4 regions of the Streptomyces sp. NPDC039430 genome follow, and region 1 is predicted to be linked to each of the others. Evidence: riboswitches for the same ligand, from Rfam matches in the RefSeq annotation. Region 1 holds a riboswitch; each other region holds the start of a gene.

Region 1 (5,553 bases):
TTCCGGTGCAGTTCACGCCATTGTCCGGCTGAAAGTTTACTGACGACCCGTCAAGACTGTGACTTTCACGTGATCTCCGCTGCATCGACTTGTGACAGCAGTTCGAGTACCGCTACGTTCTCGAAAACTCAGCCGCCACACGCAGTAGTCGAAACATCAGTCACACGGAAGGCAATCGCATGCGCTCCGGGAACGGCCGACACCGTCGACCTCGCCAGGCCCCCGCTCTGATCGTCGCGGCAGGGGTGACCGGCTCCGCGATCGCCATTCCGCTGCTCGGTGCCACCAGCGCCGGCGCGGCGGACGCCTCCACCTGGGACCGCGTCGCCGAGTGCGAGAGCGGCGGCATGTGGAGCGCCGACCTCCGCAACGGCTACTACGGCGGACTCCAGATCTCCCAGGAGACCTGGGACGACTTCGGCGGCGCGGAGTACGCGGCCAGTGCCGACCTCGCCAGCAGATCGCAGCAGATCGCGATAGCCGAGAAGATCCTCGACGCGCAGGGCCCGAAGGCATGGGCCAGCTGCGCCGCGATCTCCGGGCTGACGGCGGGCAGCGCCGCGCCGGGCGTGGACCCCGGTGCGGCGCCCGAGGCGGAACGGGAGACGGCGCCCGCGTCGTCCGGGACCCCCAAGCCCTCCGGCACGTCAGGGAAGACCGGGACGTCAGGGAAGACCGGGACGTCCGAGCCGTCCGAGCCGTCCGGATCCTCCGACGCGTCGGACAAGGCCGGGGGCTCCCCGTCGGATGCCTCCCCGGGCACGTCCTCGTCCACCCCGGACGCGACCGCCCCTGACGGCACGACGCCCGCCCCCTCCGAGTCCTCCGGCGCCTCAGGCGCCGCCCGTGACGCGGAGGCAGGGGGCAGCGCCAACGGCAAGCACCGTGGCGACGCCTCTCCGGAGGACTCCGTACCGGGCAATTCGGGTGAAGAGCGCGAATCCGGCCGTCATGCCTCGCGAGGTGACGGATCGGCACGTCACGCGGGCGGCGCGGCGGACGGAACGGACGGCGCGGACGCGGTGGATGGTCAGTACACCGTCCGCGCCGGCGACTGCCTCTGGCTCATCGCCGACGAGCGCGAGGTGCCCGGCGGATGGTCCGCGCTCTACGAGGCGAACAAGGACACCGTCGGCGCCGACCCCGACTTGATCCTTCCTGGCCAGACCCTTGATCTGGGCGTGAAGTAGAGGCAGTTAGAGACTCTATGTCCGCTTCTGTGAAAGTGAGACAAGGGTCTCTTCGCCGCAACTGGGGCCAATTGCTCAACGGGTCGCGCCGTTTCGTCTCCCACCTGCGCAAATGAGGTCGCCCCAGGGGGAGGTAAGGGCGATTTTTCCTTGATGTGCTTCTTTGAACAACGGGCAGACCTGTGATTACGGTCTGAACCGCTCGCACCGCGGGCCCCGTCGACCGTCACGCCGAATCCTGCCGTCGGTCGGGGGGAGTAACCGACGCGTCATGCGCCGTAGGCAGGAGCGGGGGACCCAAAGGTTCGCGCCGGGCTCCGGCCGTCGAGAGACGGCCGAGGACCGGCTTGGGGTGAAGCCTTGTGCGCCAGAGCACAAGGCCGGGCAACTCACTTGGCCCGAACCCGACAGCTGACCTCGTAGGCGTCGGTGAGGAGATGTTCCATGCTGCTGCGTTCCAGCAAGGCCAAGCACCGCCGCCCGTCGAAGGCCGCCCGCTACGCCACGCTCGCCGGCGTCACCGGTGCCGCCGTCGCCGCCCCGCTGCTCGGCGCGACCTCGGCCACCGCCGCGACCGCCTCCGAGTGGGACAAGGTCGCGCAGTGCGAGTCCGGGGGCAACTGGTCCATCAACACCGAGAACGGCTTCTACGGCGGCCTCCAGTTCACGCCGTCCACCTGGGCGGCCTACGGCGGTACCGCGTACGCCGCCCGCGCCGACCTGGCCAGCAAGTCCCAGCAGATAGCCGTCGCCGAGAAGGTCCTCGCCGGCCAGGGCAAGGGCGCGTGGCCGAACTGCGGCGTGGGCCTGTCCAGCGCCGCGTACGACGGTGGCTCGGCCGACCGGAGCACCCAGCAGCAGTCGCAGCCCAAGCAGCGGTCGCAGCAGCAGACCCAGCCGAAGCAGCAGTCGCAGCCGCAGCAGCGGGAGAGCGCGGAGACCACGCGCGGTGCCGCCCAGCCCGCCTCGCGCGGCGAGAGCCGTCCCACCACGATCAAGAAGGGCGACGGCGAGTACAAGGTCGAGTCCGGCGACACCCTCTCCAAGATCGCCAAGGCGGAGAAGGTCAAGGGTGGCTGGAAGAAGCTGTTCGACCTGAACAAGGACATCGTCAGCGACGCCGACGTGATCTACCCGGGCCAGCAGCTCCACCTGAGCTGACCCCACCGGGGCCTCCCACCGGGGCCTCCCCCCCCGGGGGCCCACTCGGGGATCCCGGGGTCGGCCCCCGGGATGGTCCCGGGGTCGGCCCCCGGGACCCACCAGGGAACCCGGGGATGTCCCGAGGCCGGCCCCGGGAACCAGGGAACCCGCGCCCCCGCGAAGGGCCCCTGGCCCCACCCGAGACCACCCCGGCCGGGCGCGTAATCCCCCGTACGCGCCGGGCCGGGGTTTCGGCTGTGGCCCGCCCGCGGGCGGGCCACGGCTCCCGCCGGCTCCCGCGGTGCGGGAATCGGGCCTCATTTCGTCTTAGGTTCGTCTTAGGTGGCGGGCACCGGCCGACCGATGACCCCGCGCCGGATAGTCTCGTGTCGCAAGGCCAATGAGACCCTGCACTCCAAGCGTCACATCCCAGAAGGAGATGCTCGTGCCGTCCATCGACGTCGTCGTAGCCCGGGAAATCCTCGACTCCCGAGGCAACCCCACGGTCGAGGTCGAGGTCGGCCTCGACGACGGCAGCACGGGTCGTGCTGCTGTCCCCTCCGGTGCCTCCACCGGTGCGTTCGAGGCCCTTGAGCTCCGCGACGGTGACCAGAACCGCTACCAGGGCAAGGGTGTCGAGAAGGCCGTCCTCGCCGTCATCGAGCAGATCGGCCCGGAGCTGGTCGGGTACGACGCCACCGAGCAGCGCCTGATCGACCAGGCGATGTTCGACCTGGACGCCACCCCGGACAAGTCGTCGCTCGGCGCCAACGCCATCCTCGGCGTCTCCCTCGCCGTCGCGCACGCCGCCTCCGAGGCCTCGGACCTCCCGCTCTTCCGCTACCTCGGCGGCCCGAACGCGCACCTGCTGCCCGTTCCGATGATGAACATCCTGAACGGCGGCTCGCACGCCGACTCCAATGTCGACATCCAGGAATTCATGATCGCCCCGATCGGCGCGGAGTCCTTCTCCGAGGCCCTGCGCTGGGGTGCCGAGGTCTACCACACGCTCAAGAAGGTCCTGAAGCAGAAGGGCCTCTCCACCGGCCTCGGCGACGAGGGCGGCTTCGCGCCGAACCTGGAGTCGAACCGCGCCGCGCTCGACCTCATCCTCGAAGCGATCAAGGAGGCCGGTTACGTCCCCGGCCGCGACATCGCGCTCGCGCTCGACGTCGCCGCGTCCGAGTTCTACAAGGACGGCTCGTACGAGTTCGAGGGCAAGTCCCGCTCGGCCGCCGAGCTGACCGAGTACTACGAGGAGCTCGTCGCCGCGTACCCGCTCGTCTCCATCGAGGACCCGCTCTTCGAGGACGACTGGGCCGGCTGGAAGGTCCTCACGGACAAGCTCGGCTCCAAGGTCCAGATCGTCGGCGACGACCTGTTCGTCACCAACCCGGAGCGCCTCGCCCGCGGCATCGAGGAGGGCTCGGCCAACGCCCTGCTCGTCAAGGTCAACCAGATCGGTTCGCTGACCGAGACCCTGGACGCCGTCGAGCTGGCCCAGCGCAACGGCTTCAAGTGCATGATGTCCCACCGCTCCGGTGAGACCGAGGACGTCACCATCGCCGACCTCGCCGTCGCCACCAACTGCGGCCAGATCAAGACCGGCGCCCCGGCCCGCTCCGAGCGCGTCGCCAAGTACAACCAGCTGCTGCGCATCGAGGAGATCCTCGACGACGCGGCGGTGTACGCGGGCCGCAGCGCGTTCCCGCGGTTCCGTTCCGCCTGATCCTGTTCCTCTGGATATGAGGGCGAGGGGCGGCTCCGCCCGTCGTCCGTACGTCCCCGGTCGCGGTCCCGTACCGTGTCCGGGGACGTACGTACAACAGGGGACGTAACAGGGGAGGCGAGCCATGGCCGGGAACCGGGACCGGTTCTCCACCGCGACCAGGCTGCGACTGCTCGGCGAGCAGACGGCCGCCCGGGTCTACCGCTCGCAGAACCGCAGGCAGGACCGCCGCTCCCGGCTCACCGGCCGGGCCGCCTTCCTCGCCCTGGTCGTGTGCACACTGGTGGTGGCGCTCGCGTATCCGATGCGGCAGTACGTGTCGCAGCGGAACGAGATCGCCGACCAGGAGCGGCTGGCCCGCGAGGCGAAGCAGCGGGTCGAGGAGCTGCGCGACGAGAAGGCGCGGCTCCAGGACGACGCGTATATCCAGCGGCTGGCCCGGGAGCATCTGCATTACGTGATGCCGGGGGAGACCGGCTACACCGTGATCGACCCGGACGTTCGCGAGCAGCGCCGCGAGGAGCGGGGGGCGACGGACCGCCCCTGGTACTCGAACGTGCTGGACGGCGTGGACAACGCGGACCGCCAGGACAGATAGTCCGGACAACGCAGATAGTCCGGACAACGCAGATAGTCCGGACAATGCAGATGGTCCGGACCCATACGGCCGGACACAAGAGACTCAGCCCAGAACCGCGGAACACCCGAGAACCGCAGAACATACCTAGGCAGGCATGGACACGCCCCCTCCGCAGACCGAACGCACGGAACCCACCGACGCGGACGTCGCGGCATTCAAAGAACAGCTCGGCCGCCCGCCGCGCGGCCTGCGCGCCATCGCGCACCGCTGCCCCTGCGGTCAGCCGGACGTGGTCGAGACCGCCCCGCGGCTCCCCGACGGCACGCCCTTCCCGACGACGTACTACCTCACCTGCCCGCGCGCGGCCTCGGCCATCGGCACGCTGGAGGCGAACGGCGTCATGAAGGAGATGACCGAGCGCCTCGCGACCGACCCCGAGCTGGCCGCCGCGTACCGCGCGGCCCATGAGGACTACCTCGCGCGCCGCGACGCCATCGAGGTCCTGGAGGGCTTCCCGAGCGCAGGCGGCATGCCGGACCGGGTGAAGTGCCTGCATGTCCTGGTCGGCCACTCACTGGCGGCCGGGCCCGGGGTGAACCCGCTGGGAGACGAGGCGATCGCGATGCTGCCGGAGTGGTGGGCGAAGGGCCCGTGTGTGACGCCGTGCGTGTCCGGTCCTTCCGACGGTCCTTCCGGTGGTCCGTCCGGTGGTCCGTCCGACGACGAGGGGGATACGGAATGACCAGGGTCGCCGCCATCGACTGCGGTACGAACTCGATCCGCCTGCTCGTCGCCGACGCCCACCCCGAGACGGGTGAACTGGTCGACCTCGACCGCCGGATGAAGATCGTCCGCCTGGGCCAGGGCGTGGACAGGACGGGCCGGCTCGCCCCCGAGGCGCTGGAACGTAC
Region 2 (5,553 bases), on a different contig from region 1:
TGCTCGCCGAGCGCGGCGCCGAGCGCTACGAGCTGCACACCAAGCACCTCAACCACCAGCTCCCGCGCATGCTGCACACCATCGGTTTCGACCGGTTCTACGAGCGGGCCGAGGGCGCCTACTTCTGGGACGAGGAAGGCAACGACTATCTGGACATGCTCGCCGGCTTCGGCGTCATGGGTCTCGGCCGGCACCACCCCGTCGTACGCAAGGCGCTCCACGACGTCCTCGACGCCTCGCTCGCCGACCTCACCCGCTTCGACTGCCAGCCGCTGCCCGGACTCCTCGCCGAGAAACTGCTCGCCCACTCCCCGCATCTGGACCGGGTGTTCTTCGGCAACAGCGGTACGGAAGCGGTGGAGACGGCGCTGAAGTTCGCGCGGTACGCGACCGGGAAACCCAGGATCCTGTACTGCTCGCACGCCTTCCACGGGCTCACCACGGGCTCGCTGTCGGTCAACGGCGAGGACGGCTTCCGGGACGGCTTCGCACCGCTGCTGCCCGACACCGCTCTGGCGCTCGGCGATCTCGACGGGCTGGAGAGGGAACTCGCACGCGGCGATGTGGCCGCCTTCGTCGTCGAACCGATCCAGGGCAAGGGCGTCCACGGGACACCGCCCGGATTTCTGCGCGCCGCCCAGGAACTGCTGCGCGAGCACAAGGCGCTGCTCATCGTCGACGAGGTACAGACCGGCCTCGGCAGGACCGGGGACTTCTACGCGTACCAGCACGAGGAAGGGGTGGAGCCGGATCTCGTCTGCGTGGCCAAGGCGCTCTCCGGCGGTTACGTACCCGTCGGCGCGACCCTCGGCAAGGACTGGATCTTCAAGAAGGTCTACTCCTCGATGGACCGGGTGCTGGTCCACTCGGCGAGCTTCGGATCCAATGCCCAGGCCATGGCCGCGGGCCTGGCCGTGCTGTCCGTGATGGAGGACGAGAACATTGTGGCCAATGCCCGGACCACCGGGGATCTGCTCAGGTCACGGCTGGCCGCGCTCGTCGACCGCTATGAACTGCTGCACGAGGTACGCGGCCGGGGCCTGATGATCGGCATCGAGTTCGGCCGGCCGAACTCGATCAAGCTCCGCGGCCGGTGGACCATGCTCCAGGCGGCCCGCAAGGGACTCTTCGCGCAGATGGTGGTCGTACCGCTGCTCCAGAAGCACCGGATCCTCACCCAGGTCTCCGGCGACCAGCTGGAAGTGATCAAGCTGATTCCGCCGCTGACCATCGGGGAGCGGGAGGTCGAGCGCTTCGTGGAGGCCTTCACGGCGGTCATGGACGACGCCCACGGTGGTGGCGGACTGATGTGGGACTTCGGCAGGACCCTGGTGAAGCAGGCCGTGGCCAACCGATAGCGCGTCCGGAGGGCTGCGCTTTGCCTCCGAGGTAAGAAATTTGCCTCGGAGGAAAGTTCCTGGCGCAATGGACACATGAGCACACCTCCCGCCGGAGAGGCCGGCGAAGACCTGTCCGGCCGGCTGCCCGATGTCGCTCCCCGCCTGCGCGACCTGCGCCGGGGCCGGCGCCTCACCCTGGAGACCGCCGCCCGGCGGGCCGGGCTCTCCCCGGCCCATCTCTCCCGGCTGGAAACCGGCCGCAGACAACCGTCGCTGCCGATGCTGCTGAGCCTCGCCCGTATCTACGGTACGACCGTATCCGAGCTGCTCGGGGAGATCGTGCCGGAACGCGATCCCATCGTCCGGGCCGACCGGATGGAACCGGTCGAGGCCGACGGCTGGACCTACTACCAGGCGGGCGGCTCGGGCCGGGCCATGCAGCCGCTGCGGCTCCAGGTCCCGTACGGGGCGCAGGGTGACCTCGTCCGCGTACACGCGGGTGAGGAGTGGCTCCATGTTCTCGAAGGACGCCTGCGGCTGACTCTCGGGGACGCCGTGCACGTACTCGGCCCCGGGGACAGCGCGCACTTCGACTCGCTCACCCCGCACCGGATCGCGGCGGCCGGACCCGAGGGGACCGAGCTGCTCTTCGTCCATACCCTGCTGCAGAGCCCCGCCGCCGAGTTGTGCCTCGGCGCCGGGGCCCATCGCCGCTGACCTGCTGAGAGAGGTCTGCCACCATGCCCGAGCCGGAGAACCCCGTGTCGGAGAACCCCGTGCAGGAGAACGCCGTGCCGGAGAACGTTGCGCCCGAGAACGCCGTGCAGGAGAACGCCGTGCCCGGTCATGTCATGAAGGAGGAGGGGAAGTTCCCCCGCGGGCTGGTCATCCGGCTCTTCGCCTATCTGATCGCCGGCCATCTCTTCGCGGCCTTCCTCTATCTGCTCTTCGAGATGGGCTCGCGGGGGTAGCGGCCCGGGGCGGCGGAGCGGGGGGCGGCTCGGGCGGGGCGGCCAGGGGTTTCGCCGTCGCTCGGTCAGCCCTCGTCGAGAAGGCGGGCGCGGAGCCGCTCGCGGGTCTCGGGGGCGAGCCCGAGCCCCTCGGTCAGATAGCGGTCCGTGGTGCCCCAGGTCTTCTCGATGGTCTCGAAGGCCGCCGCGAGGTACTCGGCGCGAGCGTCGAAGAGCGGACTGAGGAGCTCCATCACCTCCGAGGACATCCCGGCGGACGAGCTGTCGCTGCGGCGGATCGGGTAGCGGCGGCTCGGGTCGTTCGACTTGAGGTAGTCGGCCTCGATCGCCTCGGGCTCCACCCCGACGGCGAGCAGGGACACCGCGATGGAGAGCCCCGCCCGGTCCTTGCCCGCCGCGCAGTGCATGAGCGCGGGGACGCTGTCCTCGGCGAGCGAGTGCAGGACGCGGCTGTGCTCGGCGGTGCGTTCCGTGATGATCGTCCGGTACGAGTCGATCATCCGGTTCGCCGCCTTGCCGTCCGAGAGGAGCGAGCGCAGCTGGTCGAGATCGCCGTCCCGCACCATCAGCCAGAACTCGGCGCCGTCCGCCGGATCGGTGAGCGGCAGGTTCACATTGCGTACGCCGGGCAGCTCCACGTCCGCGCCGTCGAGCTTCAGATCGGCGCCGTTGCGGAAGTCGAAGATGGTGTGCAGGCCGAGGGAGGTGAGGAAGGCGGCGTCGGCCGGGGTGGCGTTGGCGAGATGCCCGCTGCGGAAGAGCCTGCCGTGGGCCACCCGCCGGCCGTCCGTGGTCGGCAGCCCGCCCACGTCGCGGAAGTTGCGCACGCCGGACAACTCGGGCTCTGTCGACGGGACCTGCGGCAGCTGCTGCGTCACGGCGTGCTCCTCCGTGTCTGCCGTCGGCGCGGCTCGCCGACGATGTCGATTCCCGACCCTACGACATTTGTTCCTCAGGCAACCTGTAGCAATCAGCCCAGCGCCCGAGGGGGCAGAAGCGCATTATTCGGACACGCTGTGCCGGTGAATATCGCCCACATGCCCATCTGTCCGGAATGGGTGATTCCGTATAACCTGCCCCGGTCGCGGGGGAGATGGGCTCGGGGCCGTGAGCAGGATCATATCCGTGACGTTGCGTGGTGGTATCGGGAAGGGGAATTGCTCCCCCGTAAGGAAATTGGAGACCGGAATCCACACAGGGTGACCGGATAACCCGGGCGATATCCGGAACGGGTGCGACCGCGGGAATACGGCATCTTGTTCCGGCCGTCCGGCTCGCTTACCTTCAGCCTCAATCCGAGCGGATCGCCGAATCCTGCCGCCGCTTGGAATTCGCATCCATCCATCAACGCGTGGCAGGAGCGGGGGACCCAGGTAGTACGCCGGTCCGGAACTCCGGACGGCTTGGGGTGAAGTCGCGCACCACGCGCGGCCGGGCAGCTCCAGCCCGAACCCGACAGCTCACCTCGCAGGCGCCGGAGAGGAATTCGCCATGCCCGCGAAGGGTAAGCACCGCCGTCCCAAGACCAATCCCATCTCGCGCGGATTCATCGCCGCCGGCACGGGTGGCGCGGCCATCGCGCTTCCGCTCATCGGCGCCACCGGCGCGCACGCCGCGGAGAAGGCCGCTCCCGCGACCGCCCCGCAGGCCGCTGTTCCCGCCTCGGCGCACACGGCCCAGAATCTGTCCGGCGCCCAGCAGCGGGCCGAGACGAAGCAGGCCGCCGTCCGGGCCGCCGCCACCAAGGTCGCGAGGACCTACACCGTGGTCGCCGGGGACTATCTCTCGAAGATCGCCGTCGAGCACCATGTCCGCGGCGGCTGGCACAAGCTGTACCAGGACAACCGCGAGGCCGTCGGCGACAACCCGTCGCTGATCCACCCGGGCCTCAAGCTGACCCTCGGCGCGAGGGCCGCGGCGAGTTCCCCGTCCGAGGCTCCGGCGGAGCCCTCCAGCTCCTCGGCCGACACCGCCTCCTCGCCCGCCGACACCGCCGATTCCTCCTCGGCCGACTCCGCCACCGCGTCGTCCGGCGACACCGCGTCCGGCGACTCGTCGTCGAGCGGCTCGACGGACGAGTCCGCCGCCTCGGCCGCCGAACAGGCCCCCGCCGCCGACACCGCGGAGCCGAGCACCGGTTCCGGCTTCACCGCGCCGGTCGACGGACCCACCTCCACGCCGTACCGCGCCTCCGGCTCCAGCTGGTCCAGCGGCTACCACACCGGTGTCGACTTCTCGGCGTCCTCGGGCACCCCCGTCAAGGCGGTCGGCGACGGCACGGTCGTGACGGCCGGCTGGGGCGGCTCGTACGGCAACCAGATCGTCATCCAGCACAGCGACGGCATGTACTCGCAGTACGGCCACCTGTCGTCCCTGGAGGTCTCCGCGGGCGACACCGTCAGCGCGGGCCAGCAGATCGGACTCTCCGGTTCCACGGGCAATTCCACCGGACCGCACCTGCACTTCGAGATCCGCACCGGCCCCGAGTACGGCTCGGACGTCGACCCGGTCGCCTACCTCCGGGAGCACGGCGTCAACCTCTGACCCGTCAGATCACCTCGGCCCATTCCGCTGCCCGGCACTTTCCGTGCCGGGCAGCGGAGGTTTGCGGCTATTCCCGCTTGGCCGAATCTTGACCGATGGCATATCTCACCCGGCGTCAACCCCTCCTTACGGTCGCGTAGGTCACATATGCCGGTGAATGATGTGGTGCTGTGGCAGACGATTCGAGATCAAGAAGAAATGGCGTACTCGGGTCCTACGCGGCGATCGGCGACAGCTTCACCGAGGGGGTGGGTGATCCGGGCCCCGACGGGACATATGTCGGCTGGGCGGACCGGTTCGCGGTCCTGCTCGCCGACCAACTGGCGGTCTCGGGTGCGACGGAGAACACCGCCCACGGCCATTTCCGGTACGCCAATCTCGCCGTACGCGGCCGGCTCCTCGACCAGATCGTCGACGAACAGATACCGCGCGCGAAGGAACTCGCCCCGGATCTGGTGACGTTCTGCGCCGGCGGCAATGACATCATCCGGCCCGGCACCGACCCCGACGATGTCGCCGAACGTTTCGAGCGGGCCGTCGCCGATCTCTCCGGCGCAGTCGGCACGGTCATGGTGACCACCGGCTTCGACACCCGGGGCGTGCCCGTGCTGCGCCATCTGCGCGGCAAGATCGCCACGTACACCGCCCATGTGCGGGCCATCGCGGACCGCTACGACTGCCCGGTGCTCGATCTCTGG
Region 3 (5,553 bases), on a different contig from region 1:
CGTCGCTCATCTCGTCAACGCCGCCCGTACGTTCATCTTCGACACCGGACTGGCCCCGGCGGCCGTGGGAGGCGCGCTGGAGAGTCTGCGGCTGCTGCGCCGGGAGCCCGAGCGGGCGGACCGGGCGCGTGAGGTGGCCCGTACCCTGCACCGGCGGCTGACGGCGGCGGGCCTGACGGCCGTACGACCGGACGCGGCCGTGGTCTCCGTACGGGCGCCGTCCCCCGAGGCGGCGGTGCGCTGGGCCGCGGAGTGCCGTGCGGCGGGGCTGGCCGTGGGGTGTTTCCGTCCGCCCTCGGTGCCGGACGGCATCTCCAGGATCCGGCTCACCGCGCGTGCCGATCTGACGGATCAGCAGATCGGCACGGCGGTGGACACGATCGTCGCGCTCGCGCCGGGGGACGCGAGCTGAGCCGGCCGGGCCCCGGCGGTCAGTGCGCGGGCGCCCCGTCGCGCAGCGCGGAGACGAAGGAGGTCCACGCGTCCGCCGAGAAGGAGAGATGGGGTCGGGTCACTTCCTTGGAGTCACGTACGGCCAGTCCGCCCACGGCGTTGGGGGCGCACTCCACGCAGTTGTTCGCGCCGGTGCTGTAGCTGCTGCGATGCCATGCGGATGGACATGTCAGGTGGGGGGTCATGATGCTCCCTAGCCGCCGTCACCGATCCCGGCGATGAGATCCAATGAATCCTCTGTCGAGAGGGCATGCGCCTGCATGGTGCCGAACGCCGCGCAGTACGCCTCAAGGTCTTCTTTCCGCTCCAGATAGAGGCTATTCGTCAAATGGTCGAGAACGACCAAATCCAGATCAGTGATGTGCGGAAATGAGAAGATAACGAAAGGGCCGGTAAGTCCTACATAGCCGCCGGCCGTGAACGGCAGCACCTGAAGACAGACATGCGGAAGACGGGCCAGCTCCGAGAGCCGCAGCAGCTGCTCCCGCATCACACCGGGCCCGCCCACCTGACGGCGCAGAACGGCCTCGTCCAGTACGGCGTGCAGCTCCAGGGGTATGCCGGTGCGCAGCACCTCCTGGCGGGCGAGCCGCACTTCGACCAGGGAGTCGACCGTCGTGGCGGGCAGTCCGCCGAGCGCCGCGCGGGTCACGGCACGGGCGTACGCGGGGGTCTGGAGCAGCCCGGGGACCACGGAAGTCTCCAGCGTGCGCGCGGTACGGGCCTGGGACTCCAGGCTGATGAAGTCCCGGTACTGTGGCGGGATCACGCCGCCGTACGCCATCCACCACCCCTGGCCGCTGCTGGTGGTCCCCGCCAAGGCGCCCAGCAGCAGCCGTTGTTGTGCGTCGGTGACACCGAACGCGTCGAGCAGTCCGGCCAGATCCTCGTCCTTCACCCCGCTCACTCCCGTCTCCAGCCGGCTGACCTTCGACTGATGCCAGCCGAGCAGCCGCGCGGTCTGGCCGCTTGTCAGTCCCGCGCTCTGCCGCAGCTTGCGCAATTCCTCGCCGAGCCTGCGCCGGCGCACCGCTGGAATATGCCGCATGAATGATTGCCTCCCCGCCCTGTGTTCGTCGCGCCCTCGGGCGCCGCGGCGGAGAAGATATCTTTTCGGCGCCCAAATACGGTCTCGCGTTGCAGAGTTCACCGCTTTGAGCGACAGATATATGCAGATCTCGGTGGATCGGCCCTGGGAACGGCACGATCAGTGGGAGGCTGGCGCGAAGCACGGTCCGAGGCCGTCCGCGCAGTCATTCGCTCTGTGCCGGAGCCAGGCCCGGCGGGAAAGGGACGGCGTCGCCATGGCAGACCACCAGGAAGCATCCATCACCCTGCCGAGCGATCCCGCCTCGGTCACCGCGGCGCGAAGATACGTCGTGGACCTGCTGGCCGAGTGGGGGCTGCCGGCGCGGGAGGACATGGCCGAGACGGTCCGGCTGATCGTCTCGGAACTGGCCACCAACGCGGTGCAGCACACCTTCGGCCAGTCACCCACGTTCACCGTGGAGGTCCGGCTCGAACGTGACGAGCAGCTGCGCGTCGGGGTCACCGACAGCCATCCGCGCTGGCCGCAACGGCTGCCCGCGGCCGTTCAGCAGGACAACGGCCGCGGCATGGTGATCGTCCGCTCGCTCACGGTCGAGCAGGGGGGACAGCTCTCCGTCACCCCGACCGCCGAGGGCGGCAAGACGGTCTGGATCGTCCTGCCGTGGACGGTCCCGGTGGCGGCTGACGTGAGCTGAGACCGGCCGGCCGGGGACCGGATCCCGGGCCGTCCCCGCCCGGGGCGGGGACGGCCCCCTCCGGCATGTCGCCGGCGTCGCCGCGTCAGGGGGCTGTGGTGGCGCGAGGGCCGGTGCCGCGGCCGGGGTCAGTTCACCCGGCCGTACAGGACGCTCCGCGACCAGATCCGCTCCAGCCGCACCAGCGCCCCGGTCTTGGGCGAGTGCCAGATCCTCCCCCGGCCGGCATAGATCCCGACGTGGTAGACGCTGTTGCCCCAGTGGAAGAACACCAGGTCGCCCTTGCGCCGTTCGGAGGGGGAGATATGGCGGGACGAGTTGTACTGCTGCTGGGCCGTACGGGGGAGCTGCTTGCCGGCCTTCTTGAACGAGTAGAGCGTCAGCCCGGAGCAGTCGAAGCGATGGGGCCCCGTGGCACCCCACCGGTACGGAGAGCCCTTCTTCGAGGCGGCGATCTTGAGGGCGTTGACCGCGCGCGTGGCGGCCTCGGCCTCGGACGTGGCGCCGGGCACGAGCATCGTGCCGCCGAGCGCGGCGAGTGTGAGGACCGAAACCGCACCGGTCCTGGAGAGCAGAGACGGGACATTCGTCTGCGCGGTCATGCGCAACCCTTCGTCAGCCGCCTGTGAAGGATGACCTGTCGGGTTCGGGCTGGCGAAGTTGCCCGGCCGCTCTCACGACTTCACCCCGAGGGACGACCACACCGGGCGTCGTCCCGTTCTGCCTGGGTCCTCCACTCCTGCCGATCCACTCCTGTCGACCAGGCATCCGGTTGCGGCGGCAGGACTCGGCGTCCGCCCGGACCGCCCCGCCGCGGTGGCGGGGGCTTGTCGTCCCACGGATCTTGACGCAGGAACAGGTGGATATCCGAGACGAAACGACGATATGTGAAGTTCATCACGGATGACCCAAAAGGGTGGCGAAGGGGTGTGTCACGCCGACGGCATGAGCCCCGATGAGGGCCGTACCTGCAAGGGAGTTCGCGGCGCCTGGCTCATCCGGTCGCTTCGCGCAACTTGGGACCCCGCACGCGTCCGGACAGTTCATACGCCGAACGTGCGAGTCGTTCCCGTATGGACGCCGCCCATCTGGGAACGACTCGCCGTGCCGGCACCGGCGTTCACCGCCCGCCGAAGGGATCGCGCGGCGTGTCGAGGGACGTCCTGCGGTTCCTGACGACGTGATCGAGCAGTCCGTACGCCTGGGCGGCCGGCGCGTCGAAGAACGTGTCGCGCTCGATGTCCTCGGTGATCCGCTCGGTGCTCTGCCCGGTGTGACGCACCAGCATGGACGTGAGCAGCGACCGCAGTCGGAGCATCTCCCGCGCGTGGATCTCCAGGTCGGACGGCCGGCCCTGGACCGGCTCCTCGATGCCGGGCTGCCGGAGGACGAGCCGCGCGCCGGGCAGCGCCAGCCGCTTGCCCGGCGCGCCCGCGGCCAGCAGTACGGCAGCGGTCGAGACCGCCTGTCCGAGGCAGACGGTCTCCACGTCGCAGGTGACGATCCGCATCGTGTCGTAGATCGCGGACATGGCGCTGATCGACCCGCCGGGCGAGTTGATGTAGAGCGAGATGTCCCGTTCGGGCGCGGCGTATTCGAGGTGGATGAGCTGCGCGATCACATCGTTGGCCGCGGTGTCGTCGACCGGCGTGCCGAGGAGGATGATCCGCTCTTCGAGGAGCTTGGAGTAAGGGTCGAGGGTGCGGGTCCCGTTGGATGTCCGCTCGGTGAACTCGGGCAGGACGTGGCGGGCTGACGGACGGTTCATGGCGTGCCTCTCCTCGTACGCGCGTCTCGCGGTTCTCGCGGGCTCCGTAGAAAATGTACAGGACGTACAGAACGTGAGGTGCGGGATCTGCCGGGAGATCCGGAGCAAGAGGCTTTCGCCGTGGGCGCGTTCGGTCGAATGGAGCAGACAGGAAGCGATTCTGCGGGTGCACTCTCCGCGCCTCGCCCGCTCCGGCGGTCCGCCGGTGGCGGCGTGGCGCTACACCTCGGGCATGGACGATCCTTTTGCTTTCAGCCCGTTGCGGACGCCCCGGTCAGGGCCGCCCCGATCGGATACGCCCCGACCGGACAGGCACCGCTCAGAGATGCGACGGCGGGGCGGTGAGGCCCCGGGCGCGGTGGAGCACGGCGGCGGCGTACGGCCGGCTCCGGAATCCGTTCAGAGATCCGCGCAGACGTCTGAGCGCCTGGTCGGCGGGGGCCGACCGCAGACTCGGGTAGTGGTCGAGGAAGACGTGCCACTGGGCACAGGACTCCTCCAGGTGACCGAGGGTCAGGAGCGTGTCGGCGAGCCGCGCCCGGGTGAGGGCGCTTGATCTGTGGCGGTCCTCGGCACGGGCCTCGGCCGCGCCGGTGAAGAGCCGCGTCGCCCCCGCGGTGTCCCCCAGGGCGATCAGGGTCCTGCCGTGCTGGTAGTCGAGTCCGGGCCGGGGGTAGTGGGTGAACGGTCCCGGCAGGCCGGTCGCGCGGTCGTGCTGCGTCTCCGCCGCCGTGAGATCCCTGACGGCCTCACGGCGGCGCCGCGCGCGGGCGTGGGTGAGCGCGCGCTGGCTCAGGACGAAGGCCCGGAGAGCCGGGTCGGCGCGCCGGCCGGCGGTGTTGACGGCCGCGTCCGCGAGATCTCCGGCGTGCTCCTCGAACCCGAGGTGCAGGGCCTGAGTACTCATGGCGCGCAGGGTGGTCGCGAAGAGGCCGCGGTCGTCGGCTTCGCGGGCGAGTTCCAGCGCCGCCGTGAAGTAACGCTGGGCGAGGCTCGGATGGCCCGCGTCCATGCTCATACGGGCGAGCAGATGGGTGAGTTGCCCCGCACCGCTCAACAACTCCCGGCGCAGGGAGGGACGGGCGGGAGCGGCGAGGAGACGGCTCGTGTCGTCGGTCAGATAGGCGGTCAGGGCGGTACGCGCGTGGGCTCCGCCGTGGCGTTCCATGAGGTCCGCGAAGATATGGACCATCCAGCGCAGGCGCTGGACGTCCGCCGGGGTGGCCCGGGGGCCCGCGGTGTGTGCCGGTGACGGGACGGCGGGCCGCCCGGGGCTCCAGAGGGTCGCGGCGGGGGTCCCCAGGTCATAGGCGGAGCCGGCGAGCGCGGCCCGGCGCGCGGGGTCGATGTCGGCGTGCGTCAGGGCGGCCAGCTGGTCCAGGGCGCTGCCCAGGACGTCCTGGTCGGCCAGGAGTGGATCCTCGGTCGCCTGCGGACCCCGCGCGAGGCCGGTCTCCCGCGTCGTGACGAGCCGTCCGCAGCGGCGGCTGAACGCCGAGGCGACCAGGTCGGGTATGGGAGGCCGGGGGCGGGATCCGGTCAGCCAATGGGCGACCGAGGTGCGGTCGTAGCGCAGGCGCAGCCCCT
Region 4 (5,553 bases), on a different contig from region 1:
TGCTGCGCCCATCGTGACCCGGGGAGGGGCAACCGGCACGCCGGTGTGGGCCGTTCGGCGACTCCGGAGTTGCGGGACTCCGAAGACGGGGCCCAGGTCCTGTCCGGCCGGACAGGACCTAGGCGGGCCTGCTGGCCCCGGCGAACGGCATCTGGTCGAGCGGCGCCAGCCGGACCGCCGAGCCCGGCCGGGGGGCGTGGATCATCTGCCCGCCGCCGACATAGATCCCCACATGGCTGACGCCGGAGAAGAAGAACACCAGGTCACCGGGGGCGAGATCGCCGCGTGAGACCCGCTGCCCGGTGTTGATCTGGGTGTAGCTGGTGCGGGGGAGGGAGACACCCGCGGCGCGCCAGGCGGCCTGGGTGAGCCCGGAGCAGTCGAAGGCACCGGGTCCGGTCGCGCCCCAGACGTACGGCTTGCCGAGCGCCCCGTAGGCGTAGGCGACGGCCGCGGCGGCACGGGCGTTCGGCGCCCGCACCGCGCCGGGCGCCGGGGACGCGGCGCCCCGCCGCTCCTGGCCGTCCTGCTGGTCGTACTGGGCGCGCTGTGGCGCGGTGAGGCGGTCGAGCAGCCGCTGGGCGGAGCCGATCTTCTCCTGGATGGCGGACTTGTGCCGGGCCAGCTCGGACTGGGTGGCCCTCAGCTCCGTGAGCCGGCCGTCGGCGCGGGCGCGCAGTTCGGCGATTCGGGCGAGTTCCTTGCGGATCGCGGTGATCCTGGCGGCCTGCCGGGAACCGGCCCGTTCGGCGAGCGAGGCCCCTTCCAGGTACTCCTCGGGCGAGGAGCTGAGCGCGAGCTGTACGGCGGGGTCGAGGCCGCCGGCCCGGTACTGCGCGGAGGCGATCGAACCGAGCGCGTTGCGCGCGTTGTTGAGCCGTTCCGTCCTGCGCGTGGCCTCGTCCCGCAGATGCGTGAGCGCGGTACGGGCCTTGTCCGCCTTCACCTTCGTCCCGTTGTACCGCTCGGTGGCGGTCTCGGCCTGCGCGTACAGCCCGTCGACCTTGGCCTTGACCTGGGCCGGGGTGAGCTGGGGCTCGGCGTGCGCGGGGCCGTCGAGGGCGGTGACGGTCGCGGCCCCGGCGAGTGCGAGGGTGGCGGCGGTTCGGCCGGCGGGGCCGGTGAGCGTGCGCTGTCTGGGCTTTCGGTGCGCTGCCACGGGGGTGGATCCTCTTCCCTAGTCGGTCACGGTGGGTCATGGCCGGTCGCCAGGAGAAGGACGCTAGGGCGCAAGGTCACAGTCCGGCCTCGGCATGGCCGGTATTGGCGAGAGGTGGCAGAACAGGGCCGGATTGTGACCGGCATGATCGCGGCCTCGGCACCCCTTTCCGTCCGGACCCGACCGATATCGGAACAGATCCCCACCTCGCCGCTCGGTGGTGATATGGCCCTCGATAGGGTCCGGGCATGGACGTACTCATCAATGTCTTCGTCGCGCTTCACATCATCGGCATAGCCTCGCTGCTCGGCGGCTTCCTCACGCAGATGAAGTCGATGAGCACGGGGACGGCCCGCTTCAACAAGGCGATGCTGCACGGCGCGCTGACGATGCTCATCACGGGCGTGGCGCTGGTGGGCCTCAACCAGGCCGACGATCAGACGGTGAACAACATCAAGGTCGGCATCAAGCTCGCGGTGCTGGTCGTGATCCTCGCCGTGGTGTACGTGAAGCGCGACGACGAGACCGCCCCGAAGCCGCTGTTCGGCGCGGTCGGCGGGCTGGCGATGGCCAACATCTTCATCGCCACGCTCTGGACCTGACAGGGCCCCGGGGCCGCTGTCAGGCGGGGCGGACGCTTCCGTAGATCGGCATGTAGTAGATCGACTCCTCGCGGACGTTCGCGCCCGGCTTGGGGGCGTGGATCATCATGCCGTCGCCTATGTAGATGCCGACGTGGCTGATGTCGTCGTAGAAGAAGACCAGGTCACCCGGGAGCAGATCCTCGGTCGCGACGCGCGCGCCGGCCTTCACCTGGTCCCAGGTGGTGCGCGGCAGCTCCACGCCCGCCTCCTTCCAGGCGGCCTGGGTGAGGCCGGAGCAGTCGTACGAGCTGGGGCCCGTGGCGCCCCAGACGTACGGCTTGCCCTTCTGGGCGCGGGCGAAGGAGAGGACCTTGGCGGCCTTGGTGGCATAGCTGCCGTCCGAGGCTCCGGTGCCGGTCCCTGTGCCGGTACCGCCCGTACCCGTACCCGTGCCTGAGCCGGTGCCCGAGCCCGTACCGGCCGACGGGGCCTGGGCCTGCCGCTCCTCACGCTTGCGCTCGGCCTCCGCCTTCGCGCGGGCCTCCTGCTTCGCCCGTGCCTCCGCCGTGCGGCGGGCCTCCTCTTCCTTCTTGCGCTCCAGCGCGGCCAGCCGCGCCTTCTCCTCCGTGGTCAGCTTCGACAGCAGCGCACGCGCCGCGCCGAGCTTCTGCTGCACGTTCTGCTTGCTCGTACGCAGCGCGGCCTGCGAGGCGGTGAGCGACTCCAGGTCCTTCGACGCCCGCTGCCGCTGCTTCGCCGCGTCGGCCTGCTGCGTCTGGTAGTCGGTGAGGACGCCGCGCTGACGCTCCGTCAGCCGGTCCGTCACCTGCTTCTGCTCGAAGAACGACTGCGGGCTGTCCGCGAACAGCAGGGCGGCGGTCGGGGTGATCGCGCCTTCCCGGTACTGCGCGGCCGCGAACGAGCCGAGCGTACGCCGGGCCTCGTTCAGTTTGTCCGCGCGCTTGGCGACCTCGTCGAGCACCCGGTCAACCGCGCGCTTCTGCTTCTGCGTGGCTTCTTTCGCCCGGTTGTACTTCTGCGTCTCACTGCCGGCCTGGCGGTACAGATCGTCGACCTTCTTCTGTACCTCCTCCATGGACGGCTTCGGCTCGACGGGCGCGGCGCTCGCGCTCTGCGCCGAGAGCAACGTGACCGAGGCGAGCGCGGCTGTCGTGATCCCGACGGCGGGAGAAGCGGTACGTACGCCGCTGAGGCTGCGCGGCTTGCGATGCGACGCCAAGGTCGGCATCTCCTTCCGTGGACCGCCTACCGGGTTAGCTGTCGGGTTCGGGCGGAACGGAAGGCTGCCCTACGGGCCTTGAGTGAAAGGCCCGATTCACCCCGGTTGTGCACTGTGGGTCCCCGGTTCCGAACTTCCTTCAGGAAAGTCCGAATTCGACGTGGGCCGCCCGCTTGGCGTGGGTCGCCGTTGGGGGTACGGGCTGCCTGATCGAGCACGCTAGCCAAAGTGTGGTGCTGGTGTGAAGGTCGATGGCCGATATGCCCGATACATTTTCGTGACTATTTGCGGGTGCGATGAGTGAAACCGGCTGGTGGGGTCCGTTCGTCACGATGGGTGAGCGGGGAGCCGCCTGTGGTGATGACGACCAGGGCGGGGAATTCCGAAGGCGGGCGCGGGGTGTCAGTGGGGCGGCCTAGACTCGGAAAGCGATGAGCAGCCTCTTTGACGACAGTTTCCTGGCAGACCTCCAGCCCTCCGGCGACGAGCATCCTCCGCCGCCCGAGGACGACGCCGGGCACGCACCGGAGCAGGTGCCCGACGACCTCTTCCAGGGTGCCTACGACGCGCCCCCGGCGCGGGACCAGTACCACCGCGACGGCGCGCCGCGTACGGTCGTGGACCCCGCCGCGCTGCTCGAAGGGCTGAACGAGGAGCAGCGCGCGGCCGTCGTGCACACCGGCTCGCCCCTGCTCATCGTGGCCGGGGCCGGGTCGGGCAAGACCAGGGTGCTGACCCACCGGATCGCGTATCTGCTGGGCACCCGCAGCGTCCACCCCGGTCAGATACTGGCGATCACGTTCACCAACAAGGCCGCGGGCGAGATGAAGGAACGGGTCGGCCAGCTCGTCGGCCCGCGCGCCAACGCCATGTGGGTCATGACGTTCCACAGCGCCTGCGTACGGATCCTGCGGCGCGAGTCGAAGAGGCTCGGCTTCACCTCGTCGTTCTCCATCTACGACGCCGCCGACTCGAAGCGCCTGATGGCCCTGGTCTGCCGCGATCTGGACCTCGACCCCAAGCGGTACCCGCCCAAGTCCTTCAGCGCCAAGATCTCGAATCTGAAGAACGAGCTGATCGACGAGGAGACGTTCGCCGGCCAGGCCGCCGACGGCTTCGAGAAGACGCTCGTCGAGGCGTACCGGATGTACCAGTCGCGGCTGCGCGAGGCCAACGCGCTGGACTTCGACGACATCATCATGACCACCGTCCATCTGCTCCAGGCGTTCCCCGATGTCGCCGAGCACTACCGTCGGCGCTTCCGGCATGTCCTGGTGGACGAGTACCAGGACACCAACCACGCTCAGTACACGCTCGTACGCGAGCTGGTGGGCCCCTCGGGCGAGGAGAACGACCCGGCCGAGCTGTGTGTCGTCGGTGACGCCGACCAGTCGATCTACGCCTTCCGGGGCGCCACGATCCGCAACATCCTCCAGTTCGAGGAGGACTACCCGGACGCGACGACCATTCTGCTGGAGCAGAACTACCGCTCCACGCAGACGATCCTCAGCGCCGCCAACGCGGTCATCGAGCGGAACGAGAGCCGCCGGCCGAAGAATCTGTGGACGAAGGCCGGCGCGGGCGCCCAGATCACCGGCTACGTCGCGGACACGGAGCACGACGAGGCGCAGTTCGTCGCCGACGAGATCGACCGGCTGACGGACGCGGGCGAGGCCAAGGCGGGCGATGTCGCGGTCTTCTACCGTACGAACGCGCAGTCCCGTGTCTTCGAGGAGATCTTCATCCGGGTCGGCCTGCCCTACAAGGTCGTCGGCGGAGTGCGCTTCTACGAGCGCAAGGAGGTCCGCGACGTGCTGGCCTATCTGCGCGTCCTGGCCAACCCGGAGGACAACGTCCCGCTGCGCCGGATCCTGAACGTGCCCAAGCGCGGCATCGGGGACCGCGCGGAGGCGATGATCGACGCGCTCGCGCTGCGCGAGAGGATCACCTTCCCGCAGGCGCTGCGGCGGGTGGACGAGGCGTACGGCATGGCCGCCCGGTCGGCCAACGCCGTCAAGCGGTTCAACACGCTGATGGAGGAGCTGCGTACGGTCGTCGAGTCCGGCGCCGGGCCCGCGACGGTCCTGGAGGCCGTGCTCGAACGGACCGGCTATCTGGCGGAGTTGCAGGCCTCGACCGACCCGCAGGACGAGACGCGGATCGAGAACCTCCAGGAACTGGCCGCGGTGGCGCTGGAGTTCGAGCAGGAGCGCGGCCAGGCCGCCGCGGAGGCAGCGGGCGATGGCGGGGACGGCGGGGACGGCGGGGCTGCTGCCGAAGGCGCGCCCGCGGCCGGTACGGCCGCCACGACCGGCACGCTCGCCGAATTCCTGGAGAAGGTGGCGCTCGTCGCCGACTCCGACCAGATCCCCGACGAGGACGAGGACGGCTCCGGTGTCATCACGCTGATGACGCTGCACACCGCCAAGGGCCTCGAATTCCCCGTCGTGTTCCTGTCGGGCATGGAGGACGGCGTCTTCCCGCACATGCGCGCCCTCGGCCAGACGAAGGAACTGGAGGAGGAGCGGCGGCTGGCGTACGTGGGCATCACGCGCGCCCGCGAGCGCCTC

Evidence for each region. A riboswitch is a leader RNA that binds a small molecule or an ion and turns the genes downstream of it on or off. The one in region 1 is predicted to bind cyclic di-AMP.
Region 2: it holds a riboswitch for cyclic di-AMP, as region 1 does, so the genes downstream of both, ACZ7LS_RS25880 (M23 family metallopeptidase) here and ACZ7LS_RS29250 (transglycosylase family protein) in region 1, are expected to answer to the same signal.
Region 3: it holds a riboswitch for cyclic di-AMP, as region 1 does, so the genes downstream of both, ACZ7LS_RS28875 (C40 family peptidase) here and ACZ7LS_RS29250 (transglycosylase family protein) in region 1, are expected to answer to the same signal.
Region 4: it holds a riboswitch for cyclic di-AMP, as region 1 does, so the genes downstream of both, ACZ7LS_RS05700 (C40 family peptidase) here and ACZ7LS_RS29250 (transglycosylase family protein) in region 1, are expected to answer to the same signal.

What each region holds. Positions count from the first base shown of each region.
Region 1 covers NZ_JBVKAK010000015.1:53,849-59,401, forward strand. Annotated here, with positions in the region: gene ACZ7LS_RS29240 (cytochrome P450 family protein) at 1-32, shown strand, start outside; gene ACZ7LS_RS29245 (transglycosylase family protein) at 180-1,190, shown strand; cyclic di-AMP (ydaO/yuaA leader) riboswitch at 1,455-1,631, shown strand; gene ACZ7LS_RS29250 (transglycosylase family protein) at 1,641-2,351, shown strand; gene eno (phosphopyruvate hydratase) at 2,773-4,062, shown strand; gene ACZ7LS_RS29260 (FtsB family cell division protein) at 4,187-4,660, shown strand; gene ACZ7LS_RS29265 (DUF501 domain-containing protein) at 4,797-5,384, shown strand; gene ACZ7LS_RS29270 (Ppx/GppA phosphatase family protein) at 5,381-5,553, shown strand, end outside.
Region 2 covers NZ_JBVKAK010000011.1:39,767-45,319, reverse strand. Annotated here, with positions in the region: gene ACZ7LS_RS25900 (aspartate aminotransferase family protein) at 1-1,358, shown strand, start outside; gene ACZ7LS_RS25895 (helix-turn-helix domain-containing protein) at 1,434-2,057, shown strand; gene ACZ7LS_RS25890 (DUF6126 family protein) at 2,081-2,311, shown strand; gene ACZ7LS_RS25885 (tyrosine-protein phosphatase) at 2,377-3,189, opposite strand; cyclic di-AMP (ydaO/yuaA leader) riboswitch at 3,634-3,798, shown strand; gene ACZ7LS_RS25880 (M23 family metallopeptidase) at 3,803-4,855, shown strand; gene ACZ7LS_RS25875 (SGNH/GDSL hydrolase family protein) at 5,026-5,553, shown strand, end outside.
Region 3 covers NZ_JBVKAK010000014.1:119,525-125,077, reverse strand. Annotated here, with positions in the region: gene ACZ7LS_RS28895 (8-amino-7-oxononanoate synthase) at 1-412, shown strand, start outside; gene ACZ7LS_RS28890 (DUF397 domain-containing protein) at 432-638, opposite strand; gene ACZ7LS_RS28885 (helix-turn-helix domain-containing protein) at 647-1,501, opposite strand; gene ACZ7LS_RS28880 (ATP-binding protein) at 1,758-2,198, shown strand; gene ACZ7LS_RS28875 (C40 family peptidase) at 2,327-2,800, opposite strand; cyclic di-AMP (ydaO/yuaA leader) riboswitch at 2,804-2,975, opposite strand; gene ACZ7LS_RS28870 (ATP-dependent Clp protease proteolytic subunit) at 3,319-3,966, opposite strand; gene ACZ7LS_RS28865 (tetratricopeptide repeat protein) at 4,286-5,553, opposite strand, start outside.
Region 4 covers NZ_JBVKAK010000002.1:156,233-161,785, forward strand. Annotated here, with positions in the region: gene ACZ7LS_RS05690 (C40 family peptidase) at 119-1,159, opposite strand; gene ACZ7LS_RS05695 (hypothetical protein) at 1,408-1,761, shown strand; gene ACZ7LS_RS05700 (C40 family peptidase) at 1,781-2,992, opposite strand; cyclic di-AMP (ydaO/yuaA leader) riboswitch at 2,991-3,138, opposite strand; gene ACZ7LS_RS05705 (ATP-dependent DNA helicase) at 3,415-5,553, shown strand, end outside.